Regions from separate parts of the Pseudomonas sp. NPDC077186 genome, predicted to be linked through region 1. Evidence: predicted binding sites of a transcription regulator. Region 1 holds the regulator's gene; the other holds the start of a gene.
What was found. The regulator FliA, encoded in region 1, starts transcription of late flagellar genes. The targets are predictions, from matches to a motif close to CTAAAGTTTNNNNNNNNNNNGCCGNTAA.
Positions count from the first base shown of each region.

Region 1 (7,165 bases):
ACGTTGACCGTGCCGTTGAGCTGGGAAATCTTGGTCTTGACCACGTCCATGCCGACGCCGCGGCCGGACACGTCGGAAATCTCGGTCTTGGTCGAGAAACCCGGGGCGAAGATCAGGTTGTAGCACTCGAACTCGTTCAGGCGGTCGGCCGCATCCTTGTCCAGCAGGCCCTTCTCCACCGCCTTGGCGCGCAGCACGTCGGCGTCCATGCCCTTGCCGTCGTCGGTGATCGACAAGAGGATGTGGTCGCCCTCCTGCTCGGCGGACAGCACCACCCGCCCGCCGCGCGGCTTGCCGGCCTTCTCACGCTCTTCCGGGGTCTCCACGCCGTGATCGACGGCGTTGCGCACCAGGTGCACCAGCGGGTCGGCCAGGGCCTCGACCAGGTTCTTGTCGAGGTCGGTTTCCTCGCCCACCAGCTCGAGGTTGATTTCCTTCTTCAGGTTGCGCGCCAGGTCGCGTACCAGGCGCGGGAAGCGACCGAAGACCTTCTTGATCGGCTGCATGCGGGTCTTCATCACCGCGGTCTGCAGGTCGGCGGTGACCACGTCGAGGTTGGACACCGCCTTGGACATGGCCTCGTCGCCGCTGTTGAGGCCCAGGCGCACCAGGCGGTTACGCACCAGCACCAGCTCGCCGACCATGTTCATGATCTCGTCCAGGCGCGCGGTATCGACCCGCACCGTGGTTTCCGCCTCGCTGGCCGCCGGCGCCTTGTCCGCCGCGGGCGCCGGAGCTGCAGGCGGGCGGGGTGCGGCCGGTTCGGCCTTGGCCGCCGGTTTCGCCGCGGCAGGCGGCTTGGCCACCGGCGCGGCCGGCGCCTCGCTGGGTGGCACGAACTTGCCCTTGCCGTGCAACTGGTCGAGCAGGGATTCGAATTCGTCGTCGGTGATTTCGTCGCTGGCCGGCGTCACCGGGGCGACCGCCGTCGCGGCCGGAGCCGGCGCTTCGACCGCACCGGCGAACTGGCCCTTGCCGTGCAGTTGATCGAGCAATGCCTCGAATTCGTCGTCGGTGATCTCGTCGCCGGCCGGCGCCGCGACGGCCGCGACCGCCACGGCCGCGCCGACGGAGCTCTCGGCCGCCACGGAGAACTGACCCTTGCCGTGCAGCTGGTCGAGCAGGGATTCGAACTCGTCGTCGGTGATCTCGTCGCTGGCCGCCACGCTGTCGCCGACCGGCGCTTCGCCGAGGGCATCGAGCAGCTGCTCGAACTCGCTGTCGGTGATATCGCCGGAGGCGGCGGCTGCGGGCTCGGCCTTCGGCGCGGCAGTCGGCGCCACGCTCGCGGGTTCGGCGCCAGCCGGCTCGGCCAGCCGCGACAGCGCCGCCAACAGCTCGGCCGAGGCCGGGGTCGGCTCGCTGCGCTCGCGCACCTGGCCGAACATACCGTTGACCGCATCCAGGGCTTCGAGCACCACGTCCATCAGCTCGGCGTCGACCCGGCGCTCACCCTTGCGCAGGATGTCGAAGACGTTCTCGGCGATATGACAGCACTCCACCAACTCGTTGAGCTGGAGGAACCCCGCCCCGCCCTTGACGGTATGGAAACCGCGGAAAATGGCGTTGAGCAGGTTCATGTCGTCCGGGCGGCTTTCCAGCTCGACCAACTGTTCGGACAACTGTTCGAGGATCTCGCCGGCCTCTACCAGGAAGTCCTGGAGGATTTCTTCATCGGCGCCGAAGCTCATAGGGGGAACTCCTTAGAATCCTAGACTGGACAGCAGGTCGTCGACATCGTCCTGACTGGAGGCGACGTCATCACGCTTATCGGCATGAATCTGCGGACCTTCACCCCGAGATGGCTCTTTTAATTGTTCCTGTTCGGCACGCAGCTGTTCATGGTCGTGCTGGATGCCGGCGAAACGGTCGACCTGACTGGCCATCAGCACCAGTTTGAGCAGGTTGCTTTCCACCTCGGTGACCAGCTGGGTGACGCGCTTGATCACCTGCCCGGTGAGGTCCTGGTAGTCCTGCGCCAGCAAAATGTCGTTGAGGTGGCCGGACAGCTTGCTGCTGTCGCGCTCGCTGCGGGCGAGGAACAGCTCGATGCGCTTGGCCAGCTCGCGAAAGCCCTCGGCGCCCATCTCGCGGCGCATGAAGCGGCCCCATTCGGCGCTCAGGCTCTGCGCTTCGTCGCTCAAGTCGTTGACCAGCGGCGCGCTCTGCTCGACCAGGTCCATGGTGCGATTGGCCGCCTTCTCGGTCATGGTGACCACGTAATTCAGGCGTTCGGTGGCATCGGCGATCTGCGACAGCTCCTGGGCATGCGGCATGCGCGGATCGAGTTGGAAGTTGACGATGGCGTTGTGCAGCTCGCGGGTCAGCTTGCCGACCTCGTGGTACAGGCCGCGGTCGCGGACCTTGTTGAGCTCGTTGATCAGTTGCACCGCGGCGCCGAAGTTGCCTCTTTCCAGGCTGTCGACCAATTCGCGGGCGTTGCTTTTCAGGGTCGACTCGAGGTCGCCCAGCGTGGAGTCATCGTGTTCCATAGCACCCTCGCGGCCGACATCAGCCGTTGACCCGCTCGAAGATCTTCTCGATCTTTTCCTTCAGCACCTGGGCGGTGAAGGGTTTGACCACATAGCCGTTCACGCCGGCCTGGGCCGCCTCGATGATCTGATCGCGCTTGGCCTCGGCGGTGACCATCAGCACCGGCAGGTGCTTGAGGCGCTCGTCGGCGCGCACCGCACGCAGCAGGTCGATACCGGTCATGCCGGGCATGTTCCAGTCGGTCACCAGGAAGTCGAAACTGCCGCTCTGCAGCATGGGCAGCGCCGAGGTGCCATCGTCGGCCTCCGCGGTGTTGGTGAAACCCAAATCACGCAAGAGGTTCTTGATGATCCGTCGCATCGTCGAGAAATCGTCAACGATGAGGATTTTCATGTTCTTGTCCAAGTCGACCTCCGTACAGTCCCAAACACGCTCTTCAGTGGAGCGCGCCCTTCAATCGTGAAACCGGCCCAGCCTTCAGCGGGCGCGCCACTCGCCCAGGCGCGCACGCAGACGCGCGGCGCACTGGCTGTGCAACTGGCTGACGCGCGACTCGCTGACCCCCAGCACTTCGCCGATTTCCTTCAAGTTCAGTTCTTCATCGTAATACAGCGCCAGCACCAGGCGTTCGCGCTCCGGCAAGCCGGCGATGGCCTCGGCCAAGGCCGCCTGGAAGCGTTCGTCTTCGAGGTCCCGCGAAGGTTCGAGGTGGGTGTGCCCGGCGTCTTCGTGCAGCCCGCCATGCTCGCCGTCCTGCACCAGGTCGTCGAAGCTGAACAGGCGGCTGCCCAAAGTGTCGCCAAGGATGCCGTAGTAATCCTCCAGACTCAATTGGAGTTCGGCCGCAACCTCCTGATCTTTAGCGTCGCGCCCGGTTCTCGCTTCCACCGCGCGGATCGCGTCGCTGACCATGCGGCTGTTGCGGTGCACCGAACGCGGCGCCCAGTCGCCCTTGCGCACTTCGTCGAGCATGGAGCCGCGGATGCGGATGCCGGCGAAGGTTTCGAAGCTGGCACCCTTGCTGGAATCGTATTTTTTAGAGGCTTCGAGCAGGCCGATCATGCCGGCCTGGATCAGGTCGTCGACCTGCACGCTGGCCGGCAAACGGGCCAGCAGGTGATAGGCGATACGTTTGACCAGGGGCGCATAGCGCTCGATCAACTGGTGCTGCGAATCCTGCGCCTGCGCCTTGTTGTACATACGAAGTCCAGAAGCTGCTGTCATACGGCACTGTCTGCCGTCGGTTGCTGCACCAGACGCTCGACGAAAAACTCCAGATGGCCGCGGGGGTTGGCCGGCAGCGGCCAGGTATCGACCTTCTGGGCTATCGCCTTGAACGCCAGGGCGCACTTGGATCGTGGGAAGGCTTCGTAGACCGCGCGCTGCTTCTGCACGGCCTTGCGCACGCACTCGTCGTAGGGCACGGCGCCGACGTACTGCAGGGCGACGTCGAGGAAGCGATCAGTCACCTTGGTCAGCTTAGCAAAGAGGTTGCGCCCTTCCTGCGGGCTGTGGGCCATGTTGGCCAGGACGCGGAAGCGACTGATGCCGTGGTCGCGGTTGAGCAGCTTGATCAGCGCATAGGCGTCGGTGATCGAGGTCGGCTCGTCGCACACCACCACCAGGATCTCCTGGGCGGCGCGGACGAAGCTGACCACCGCATCGCCGATGCCGGCGGCGGTGTCAATCACCAGCACGTCGAGGTTCTCGCTGATATCGCTGAACGCCTGGATCAGCCCGGCGTGCTGCATCGGCGAGAGGTTGACCATGCTCTGCGTGCCGGACGCCGCCGGCACGATGCGGATGCCGCCCGGCCCCTGCAGCAGCACGTCGCGCAGATCGCACTCGCCGCTGATCACATCGGCCAGGGTGCGCTTGGGCGCCAGCCCCAGCAGAACGTCGACGTTGGCCAGGCCGAGGTCGGCGTCCATCAGCATCACCCGCCGGCCGAGATCGGCCAGGGCCATGGACAGATTCACCGACACATTGGTCTTGCCGACGCCACCCTTGCCGCCGGTCACCGCGATCACCTGTACGGGATGCATACCCATGTTTTCTTCACACCTTGTCTAACTTCGACTTGGCCATCCGGCCGTTCACTCCGGCGACGGCGTCGCCCGAGGGTGCAACATTCTCTTCTCGCCGCGTCAGCCGGCGCGCCGCGTCGGGCTGTGGTAGAGCCCGGCGAACAGCTGCGCCATGGCGTCCTCGCTCGGCTCCTCGGCGGCCTGCAGGCCCACCGCGCGGCTGACCAGCTGGTGGCTGCGCGGCACCTGCAGATCGTCCGGAATCCGCGGGCCGTCGGCGACATAGGCTACCGGCAGATGCTGGCTTATAGCCAGACCTAAAGCCTCGCCCAGGCTGGCGGCTTCGTCCAGCTTGGTCAGTATGCAGCCTGCCAGGCCGCAGCGCTTGTAACTATGGTAGGCGGCCTTGAGCACTTGGCTCTGGCTGGTGGCCGCCAGTACCAGGTAATTCTTCGCCTGCAGGCCGCGCGCCGCCAGGCTCTCCAGCTGCAGGCGCAGCGCCGGGTCGTTGCCCGGTAGGCCGGCGGTGTCGATCAGCACCAGGCGTTTCTTCGCCAGCGGCGCCAGGGCCTGCAGCAGCGACTGGCCGGGGTCGACCTGGGTCACCGAGACGCCGAGGATGCGCCCCAGGGTCTTGAGCTGCTCCTGCGCGCCGATGCGATAGCTGTCCATGCTGACCAAGGCGACCTGCTGCGCGCCGTGCTTAAGCACGTAACGCGCCGCCAGCTTGGCCAGGGTGGTGGTCTTGCCCATGCCGGCGGGGCCGACCAGGGCGATCACCCCGCCCTCTTCCAGCGGCTCGAGCTTCGGCGTCTTGATCGCGTGGGCCAGATGGGCCAGCAGCATGCGCCAGGCCTGGCGCGGCTCGGCGACGTCGGCGACCTTGTTCAGCAGCGCCTGCGCCAGCTCGGCGGACAGGCCCATGCGCTGCAGCCGGCGCCACAGGTTGGCCTGTTGCGGGCGGCGGGTCTGCAGCTGGCCCCAGGCGATGGAGCCGAGCTGCATTTCGATCAGCTCGCGCAGGCCGTGTAGTTCGAAGCGCATGGCGTCCAGCGCGCGCGGATCGACCGCAGGCTGCGCCGGCGCAGGCTCGGCCGGGCGCTGCGGCTTGACCGGGGTGGCCGGCAATTCCGGCGCCACCAGCGACTCGTTGGCGAACAGCTGGCGATCCTTGCCGGCGTCCTGCTCGGCGCGGGTGGCCAGTTCGGCCTGGGCGCTGGCGATGCGCGCCTGGGTCTTGCGCAGCTCGGCCTCCAGGGCCGGGTTCGGCCGCACCGGCGCCGGCGCTACCTGGTAATCCAGCGCGGCGGTCAGCTCGACGCCGCCGGCCACCCGGCGATTGCCGATGATCGCGGCATCGGCGCCCAGCTCGTCTCGCACCAGTTTCATGGCGGTCCGCATATCGGCGGCGAAGAAGCGTTTGACCTGCATGACCCTTTACCTCAGTTCTGGCCCACAGTGGCGACTATGGTGACCTGCTTGTTGTCCGGAATTTCCTGGTAGGCCAGCACATGCATGCTGGAGACCGCCATCCGCGCGAAGCGCGACAACATCGCCCGAATCGGCCCGGCCACCAGCAGGATCACCGGCTTGCCGAGCATTTCCTGGCGCTGCGCCGCTTCCACCAGGGAACGCTGCAGCTTCTCGGCCATGCCCGGTTCGAGGAGGATGCCATCCTCGCTGCCCTGACCGGCCTTCTGCAGGCTATTGAGCAATATCTGTTCCAACCTGGGCTCGAGGGTGATCACAGGCAGCTCCGGCTCTAGTCCCACAATGCTTTGCACGATGGCGCGGGCCAGCGACACACGAACGGCGGCGACCATCGCGGCGGGATCTTGACTCTTCGGCGCGACGTTGGCGATCGCCTCGGCGATGGTGCGGATGTCGCGCACCGGCACCTGCTCCTGCAGCAGCGCCTGCAGCACCTTGAGCAGGGTCGACAGCGACACCAGCCCCGGCACCAGCTCCTCGGCCAGCTTCGGCGAGCTCTTGGCCAACAGCTGCATCAGTTGCTGCACTTCCTCATGCCCCAGCAGCTCGTGGGCGTGCTTGTGCAGGATCTGGTTGAGGTGGGTGGCGACCACGGTGCTGGCGTCGACCACGGTGTAGCCCAGCGACTGCGCCTGGTCGCGCTGGCTGGGGTCGATCCACACCGCCTCCAGGCCGAACGCCGGATCCTTGGCGGCGATGCCGTTGAGCGGACCGAACACCTGGCCGGGGTTGATCGCCAGCTCGCGATCCGGGTAGACCTCGGCCTCGGCCACGCTGACGCCCATCAGGGTCAAGCGGTAGGCGTTGGGCGCCAGGTCGAGGTTGTCGCGGATATGCACCGAGGGCATGAGAAAGCCCATCTCCTGCGAGAGCTTCTTGCGCACTCCCTTGATCCGCGCCAGCAACTGGCCTCCCTGGTTGCGGTCGACCAGCGGGATCAGCCGGTAGCCGACCTCCAGGCCGACCATGTCCACCGGGGTGACGTCGTCCCAGCCCAGTTCCTTGACCTCCTGCGCCTTCTGCGCCGGCAGCAGCTCCTGCTGGCGCTGCACTTCCCTGACCTCCTCTTCCTTGGTCTTGCGCTGCTTGTTGGCGATCCAGTAGGCGGCGCCGGCGGCCACCAGGCCCAGGCTGATAAAGGAGAAATGCGGCAT
Region 1 covers NZ_JBITWE010000001.1:478,315-485,479, forward strand. Annotated here, with positions in the region: gene ACIGKL_RS02210 (chemotaxis protein CheA) at 1-1,691, opposite strand, end outside; gene ACIGKL_RS02215 (protein phosphatase CheZ) at 1,704-2,492, opposite strand; gene ACIGKL_RS02220 (chemotaxis response regulator CheY) at 2,512-2,886, opposite strand; gene fliA (RNA polymerase sigma factor FliA) at 2,971-3,717, opposite strand; gene fleN (flagellar synthesis regulator FleN) at 3,714-4,544, opposite strand; gene flhF (flagellar biosynthesis protein FlhF) at 4,641-5,951, opposite strand; gene flhA (flagellar biosynthesis protein FlhA) at 5,963-7,165, opposite strand, start outside.

Region 2 (7,165 bases), 1.2 Mb from region 1:
CCCCCAGCGGATATCCACCGGGAACATACGGCCCTCGCTGCGCAGCACTGGCGCCTCGCCAAGCAACGCGGCCAGGCGCTGCCCTTCCAGGGTGGCGGACATCAGCAGCACCTTGAGCGGCGGCGCGCCGCTGTCCGCGCCGCGAAACATGGCGCGGCCATTGAGGCACAGCGCCAGGGCCAGGTCGGCGTCGAGGCTGCGCTCGTGGAACTCGTCGAAGATCACCAGACCGACGCCGTCCAGCGCCGGATCGTCCTGCAGGCGGCGGGCGAGGATGCCCTCGGTGACCACCTCGATGCGGGTGTTCGGCCCGATCTTGCTGTCCAGGCGGATGCGGTAGCCGACGGTCTCGCCGACCCGCTCGCCCAGCTCGCTGGCCAGGCGTTCGGCGGCGGCGCGGGCGGCCAAGCGCCGCGGTTCGAGCATGAGGATCGACTGGCCCGCCAGCCAGGCCTGGTCCAGCAGCGCCAGCGGCACGCGGGTGGTCTTGCCGGCGCCGGGCGGCGCCTCCAGTACGGCTTCGTCACGGGCGGCCAGGGCCTCGCGCAGGGCCGGCAGCAGGGCATCGATGGGCAGGGCGTTCATAAGGTCTCCACGGCAGGCCGGCGATTATAGGGCACCTCTAAAAACTACCTACGTTGTCATCGCTGCGTTGCAACGACCAACGGGAGTAACAGCCGAAGGCTGGCCCGAAGGGCGAGCGAAGCGAGTCAAAACAGGCTCGTGCGCGAGTCCGATCAAAATGCTCATTTACAGTTCGTAAAGTCGCCCGCGACTCCGAGCGTTTCTCGCCTGGTTTTGCCTTGCGCTGACTGCCTCGCCTACGTTTTTAGAGGCGCCCTATAGCGGCGAACTGCCAACAGACCCTCAGGTCTGAAGCTGCGAGCAGCAGTTTTGCAATCACCGCCTTGCTATAGTCGCGCCACTTTTCTCCCTGGAGGTGCTCGATGCGCACGCAATCCCGCGTTATCGCCGGCGTTCTCGCCGTCGCCCTGTTCACCCAGCTGACCGCCTGCGGCACCCTGTTCTACCCGGACCGTCGCGGCCAGATCGAAGGCAAGATCGACCCGGCGGTCGCCGCCATGGACGCCATCGGCATCCTGTTCTTCGTCATTCCCGGGCTGATCGCCTTCGCCATCGACTTCGCCACCGGCGCCATCTACCTGCCCGGCGGCCAGACCGCCCAGCTCGACCCGCAGCAGCTCAAGCAGCTGGTGGATGCCGAGGGCAAGCTCGACCAGGCCGGCCTCAAGGCGCTGATCGAGCGCAGCACCGGTCACCAGTTGCCGCTGGACGATCCGCGCCTGATCCGCCATAGCGGCAGCGCCGAGCAGCTGGCCGCCTTCGGCCTACGCCCGGCGGCCTGACCCGCCCATGCAGATCCAGCGCCACCACGCCCGGCTGATGCGCCTGGCCACCGCCGCGGCGCTGGCGGTGGCGTTGAGCCTGGTGCTGGCCAAGGCGATCGCCTGGTGGCTGAGCGGCTCGGTCAGCCTGCTGGCCGGGCTCACCGACTCGCTGCTCGATAGCGCCGCCTCGCTGATCAACCTGGTGGCGGTGCACTTCGCCCTGCAGCCGGCCGACGAGGATCACCGCTACGGCCACGGCAAGGCCGAAGCCCTGGCCGGCCTCGGCCAGTCGCTGTTCATCGGCATCAGCGCCGTGCTGGTGGGGATTCAGGGCGTGCAGCGCCTGCTCGCGCCGCAGCCGTTGGCGGCCGAGGGCCTGGGCATCGCGGTGATGCTGCTGTCGCTGGCGCTGACCGTCGCCCTGCTGCTGTTCCAGCGCCACGTGGTACGCCAGACCGGCTCCACCGCGATCCACGCCGACTCGCTGCACTACCGCTCGGACATCCTGCTCAACGGCAGCATCCTGCTGGCCCTGCTGCTGGCCAGCTTCGGCTGGCAGCAGGGCGACGCGCTGTTCGCCGTCGGCATCGCCTGCTACATCTTCTGGAGCGCCGTGAGCATCGTCCGCGAAGCGGTGGCGGTGCTGATGGACCAGGAACTGCCGCCGGAGATCAGCGCGCGCATGCATGAGCTGACCTGCGCGGTGCCCGGCGTACTCGGCGCCCACGACCTGCGCACGCGCATCTCCGGCACCCGCTGGTTCGTCCAGTTGCACCTGGAACTACCCGGCGAGATCAGCCTGTCCCAGGCCCACGCCCACTGCGTGGCGGTGGAGGCGGCGATCCGCAGCGAATTCCCGCGCGCCGAGGTGCTGGTGCACGCCGACCCGCCGGAAGTGGTCGAGCGCTGAGGCTGCGCCCGCCACCATGAGCGGCTGATGCGCGCGGCGCCCACCTGCGAACGCGACTCGCCTTATTGCGCGACCAATAAAAAAGGGGCCTTGCGGCCCCCTCGGGGAATCTGTCCGGTGCTGGCGGTGTTGTCGCCGCTTTCGTCGCCCGCCTGGTTGGGCAGTGCGGACCCGGGTGCCGCGGCGATCCGGTGGGATCGGCGGCTCCGGCTCGCCTGGTTGGGCAAGGCCGGTGGGACTTGTCGTCCGGGCCGTGAAACTGAGAGAAAGCTTACGCCCGCAGCGCCGAAGAAAGATTGCTAACATTGCTCAATAACCCACCACTTGCGCAATTTTTAACTAAGCGTGCATGATTGAAAGCAATAAAATTAGAAAGCGAGCAAAAAGTGGACAAACTCGACCGCTACGACCTCAACATTCTCGCCGAATTGCAGCGCGACGCCGGCCTGTCCAACCAGGAGCTGGCCGAACGCATCGGCCTGTCGCCCTCGCCCTGCTCGCGGCGGGTCAAGCAGCTGGAGGACGACGGCTACATCCTCGGCCAGGTCGCCCTGCTCGATCGCAAGAAGCTTGGCCTGAGCCTGACCGCCTACGTGCTGATCGGCATGGACCGCCACACCCCGGAGCGCTTCGAGCATTTCCAGGAACAGATCCGCAAGTGCCCGGAGGTGCTCGAATGCTGCCTGGTCACCGGGATGGACGCCGACTACCAGCTCAAGGTGGTGGTGCCGGACATGGATCACTACCAGAAGCTGCTGCTCGGCACCCTGACCCGCATCGACGGCGTCTCCAGCGTGCGCTCCAGCTTCGTCCTGCAGCAGATCCTCTCCAGCACCCAGCTGCCGCTGCAGCACCTGCGCGACTGAAGGTCGCAGGCCCAGCGCGGCAATGCCGCAGGGCGGATCGGGGCGCGTATAATCTGCGCCCCGCGTTTGCCGTCCGAACCACGAGGCCCCATGGAAACCGAACAATTCGAAGCCCTGATGATGTACGTGCTGGTCGGCGGGCTGATGCTGTTCATGTTCTTCATCATCTGGGACCTGGCGAAGAAGTCCAAGGCCGGCCGCCTGGGTACCGCCATCCTGTTCCTCGGCCTGGGCCTGTGCCTGTTCGCCTTCCTCGCCAAGCCGATCATCACCTACATCATCGAGACCGCCCGCGGCATTCACGGCTAGCCCCGTCCGCGGCGCGGCCTGCCCGAGACCAAGCTGCGCGCCCTCGGCGAATCGCACTCGCGCCAGCGCCTGGGCATCCGCCCCGAACTCTACGAGCTGTGGCTCGACGCGCTGCTGCTGACCGTCGGCGAGCACGACGAGGCGTGCGATGCGGATATTCGCCAGGCCTGGCGCGAGATGCTGAACAAGGGCATCGCGGTGATCAAGGCAGGTTACTGAAAACGGCGGCACCACCTCGTAGATGCGCCGTGCACACCGACACTCGGGGAAACTCTGCAACAGCCGTCATTCCCACGCAGGCGGGACAGCTGCTCTATCGCTGAACAGCGCTTGCGCTGGCCCGCAGGGGAATAATCCAGAGCCTGCGTAGTCCCTGGGCTCCCGCCTTCGCGGGGGTGACAATAAATGGCTTTCTCAGAACTTCCTTGGCACCGCTGCGCCCGACTTCCAAAAACGCAAAGGCCCGCCAGAGGGCGGGCCCGCCTGCACCGCGCCAGCGGCTAGACGCGGAACGCGCCGATCAGCTGCTTGAGCCGCGACACCAGTTCGCTCAGCTCGCGGCTGGCCTGCTCGGTCTGGCTGGCGCCGGCGGCGGTGCGTTCGCCGGCGTGGTTGATCTCGACGATGTTCTGGTCGATATCGTGCGCCACCGCGGTCTGCTGCTCGGCGGCGGCGGCGATCTGCTGGTTCTGGTCGACGATCATGCCCACCGCGCCGAGGATGTTCTCCAGCGCCTGCTGCACCTTGGCGGACTCGCTGACCGTGCCGTCGGCCATCTGGTGGCTGGCGTTCATCGCCTTGACCGCCGCGCCGACGCCGCCCTGCAGCTTGGCGATCATCGACTCGATTTCCTCGGTGGACTGCTGGGTGCGCTTGGCCAGGTTGCGCACCTCGTCGGCCACCACGGCGAAGCCGCGACCCTGTTCGCCGGCGCGCGCCGCCTCGATGGCGGCGTTGAGCGCCAGCAGGTTGGTCTGCTCGGCGATGCCCTTGATCACGTCGAGCACCTGGCTGATCGAGGCGCTGTCGCTGGCCAGCTGGTTGATCACCGCCACCGACTGGTCGATCTCGCCGGCCAGGCGCTGGATGGCGCCGACCTGGGTCTCGACCAGGGCGCGGCCGCTGACCGTTTCCTGGTTGACGCTCTGCGCGCTGCCCACCGCGGCGGCGGCGCTGCGCGCCACTTCCTGGGCGGTGGCGGACATCTGGTTCATCGCCGTGGCCACCTGTTCGATCTGCGCGCGCTGGCCGGCCACCGCCTGGTTGCTCTCGCCGGACACCAGTTCGACGCGGTCGGCCTGGCCCTCGACCTCGCCGACGGTGTGGCCGACCCGCTCGATCAGGTCGTGGATACGCACCACGGTCTGGTTGAACACCTGGCCCAATTCGCCCAGTTCGTCGCGGCTCTGCGCCTGGAAGCTGACGGTCATGTCGCCGGCGGCGACCTTGTCCATCACCTGGCCGAGGGTCTTCAGGGTGGTGCGGGTGGAGACGTAGAAGCCGGCGTAGAGATAGAGGATCAGCAGGAACACCACCACCAGGGCCGCTACCAGCAGCACCATCTGCGCGCGGTTGTCGTTGAGGCGCTCGCTCAGCTGGCTGTCGAGGAAGGCCAGCAGGCCGTCGTTGAAGGCGTGGGTCTTGGCCATCTGCTGGCTGACCTGGTCGTAGAACTGCGCCCAGGGCGTGTCCAGGCTGTCGGCGATGATCACCTGATCCTCGAACAGCACGGCGCTGTCCTTGAGGGTCTGGCGGCTGGCCTCGGCCAGGCTGCCCAGGCCGTTCTGCGCGGCGACGTTGCCGGCCAGCGCTTCCTGCAGGTTGAGGCCGTACTCGGCGTGCAGCTTCTCCAGTTGCAGCAGCAGGTCGTCGAACTTGGTGCTGGCCGCGGAGTTGAGGAAGCCCTGGCCCAGGGAGTAGGAGCCGATGGCTCGGCCCTGGCTGAGCACGTCGGTGACCTGCGGGGTGACGTTGGCGATCAGCTCGGTGATCTGCCGCACCTGGCGCTGCGGGTCCTGGCTGAGGCCGGCCTGGCTGGCCACCAGCTTGATGAACACCTGGGAGGCGCCGAGCAGCTTCTCGACTATCACCGTCTTGCTCTGCAACGAGGTCTCGGCCTCGGCGCTGTTCAGCGCGGCGAGCATCTCGTCGCGCTTGGCGACGAACTCGGCGGCCTGCTCGGCATCGCGCGCCACCGGCTCGAGGCCTTGCAGGCTGGCATCGAGCGCCTGCTGCAACTGCCTGATGCGCCCCTCCAGATCGCCGGCCTGACCGGACTGGCCGATCATCGCGTTGATCTGCACCAGGTCGTTGAGGCTCTCCAGATCGCGGCGCAACTGCAGGCTGTCGCCGAGCAGCTCGAGGCTTTCCAGCGCGCTCTGGGTGCCGACGAACTGGCGATAGGAGTCGCGCACCAGGTAGAAGTTGGTGACCAGCATGGGCAGGAAGAACAGCACGCTGATCAGGCTGAACTTCATGCCGAAGCTGAGGCGATTCATCAGCGCGATGGCCGGATACAACACGGTCTTCACTAGACGTCTCCAGTTGCCATTATTGTTATGAGTGTTGCCTGGACCGTCGCCGAGCCTCTCATGGGCTGACGGCCACATCCTGTGCAGCCCGATCTGTATGTGGGTAGGCGCCGTCTCTACAGGCAGGTAGTGAGACGGACATCACGAAAACAGGATCGACTACGGCCTCCTATATACCCGTTATCGACGCCGATCTCTGTAACTTAAGGTTAAGCGTCTGTCCCTGGGGAAACTCTGAAATAGCCGTCATTCCCGCGCAGGCGGGAATCCAGAACCTGCGTAGTCCCTGGGCTCCCGCCTTCGCGGGAGTGACGATAAATGGCTTTTTCAGAACATATCTAGAGGTCAGGCGCGTAATCCAGGCTGCGGATGGGTCAAGTGTCGAACGCCGTGCAGGAGCGGCGGGCGCGATCCGATGTCTTCGCGAAATTCGCGGCTGAAGCCCTACAGAAGCCCGAGCGAGCAATCGACAGGTAAGTAGACACAACCCTATCCAAGGCCGGCCGGCAGCGCTCAGACCAGCAGCACCCACAGGGCGTAGCCGGCGTACCAGACCACCGCGGCGCGGATCAGCAGTTGCCAGAGCTGATCCAGGGTGTCGACGCCCGCCTCGCCCAGCACCGGTTCCGGCATTTCCCCGGCGGCCCGGCCGGCCTTGATCACCAGCTGCGCCGCGGAAATGTCCCAGCTGAGCAGCTCGTGCAGCAAGGCGCGGCTGACCGCGACGAAATTGCCGACCAGGGCGAAGCTCGAGGCCAGCACCCGCGCCGGCAGCCAGTCGAAGGCGTGGCGCAGTTGCACCGCACGCTCGCGCAGCCCCGCCTGCTCGGCATGTTCGGCGCAGAGCGCCAGCAGGCGATAGGCCAGGGCGGCCATGGGGCCGAGCAGCAGGTACCAGAAGATCACCGCGAAGAAACTCTGGTAGGCCTGCCACAGCAGATGCCCCTGCACCTGCTGCAACAGTTCGGTGCCCTCCTCCGGTTGCAGCGCCAGGTCACGCTCCACCACGTGGTAGGCCGCCTGCCCGTCGCCGCGGCGCCAGGCGTCGCGAAACGGTCCCAGCCCGGCCAGCAGATCGCCCCGTCCCAGGCTGTAGATCAGCACCAGCAGGTGCACCGGCAGCGCCAGCCAGCCGTAGGCCAGCGGTTCGAGCACCAGCAGCAGCAGGCCCAGCGCCAGCACGGGCAGCAGCACCAGCGC
Region 2 covers NZ_JBITWE010000001.1:1,657,311-1,664,475, forward strand. Annotated here, with positions in the region: gene hrpB (ATP-dependent helicase HrpB) at 1-585, opposite strand, end outside; gene ACIGKL_RS07810 (polyribonucleotide nucleotidyltransferase) at 948-1,367, shown strand; gene ACIGKL_RS07815 (cation diffusion facilitator family transporter) at 1,375-2,259, shown strand; gene ACIGKL_RS07820 (Lrp/AsnC family transcriptional regulator) at 2,646-3,125, shown strand; gene ACIGKL_RS07825 (DUF2788 domain-containing protein) at 3,216-3,434, shown strand; partial or broken gene ACIGKL_RS07830 (globin) at 3,447-3,653, shown strand; gene ACIGKL_RS07835 (methyl-accepting chemotaxis protein) at 3,935-5,965, opposite strand; gene ampE (regulatory signaling modulator protein AmpE) at 6,479-7,165, opposite strand, start outside.
Region 2: ACIGKL_RS07835 (methyl-accepting chemotaxis protein) is a predicted target of FliA. The motif match lies at 6,146-6,173, and genes of this name have one in related genera.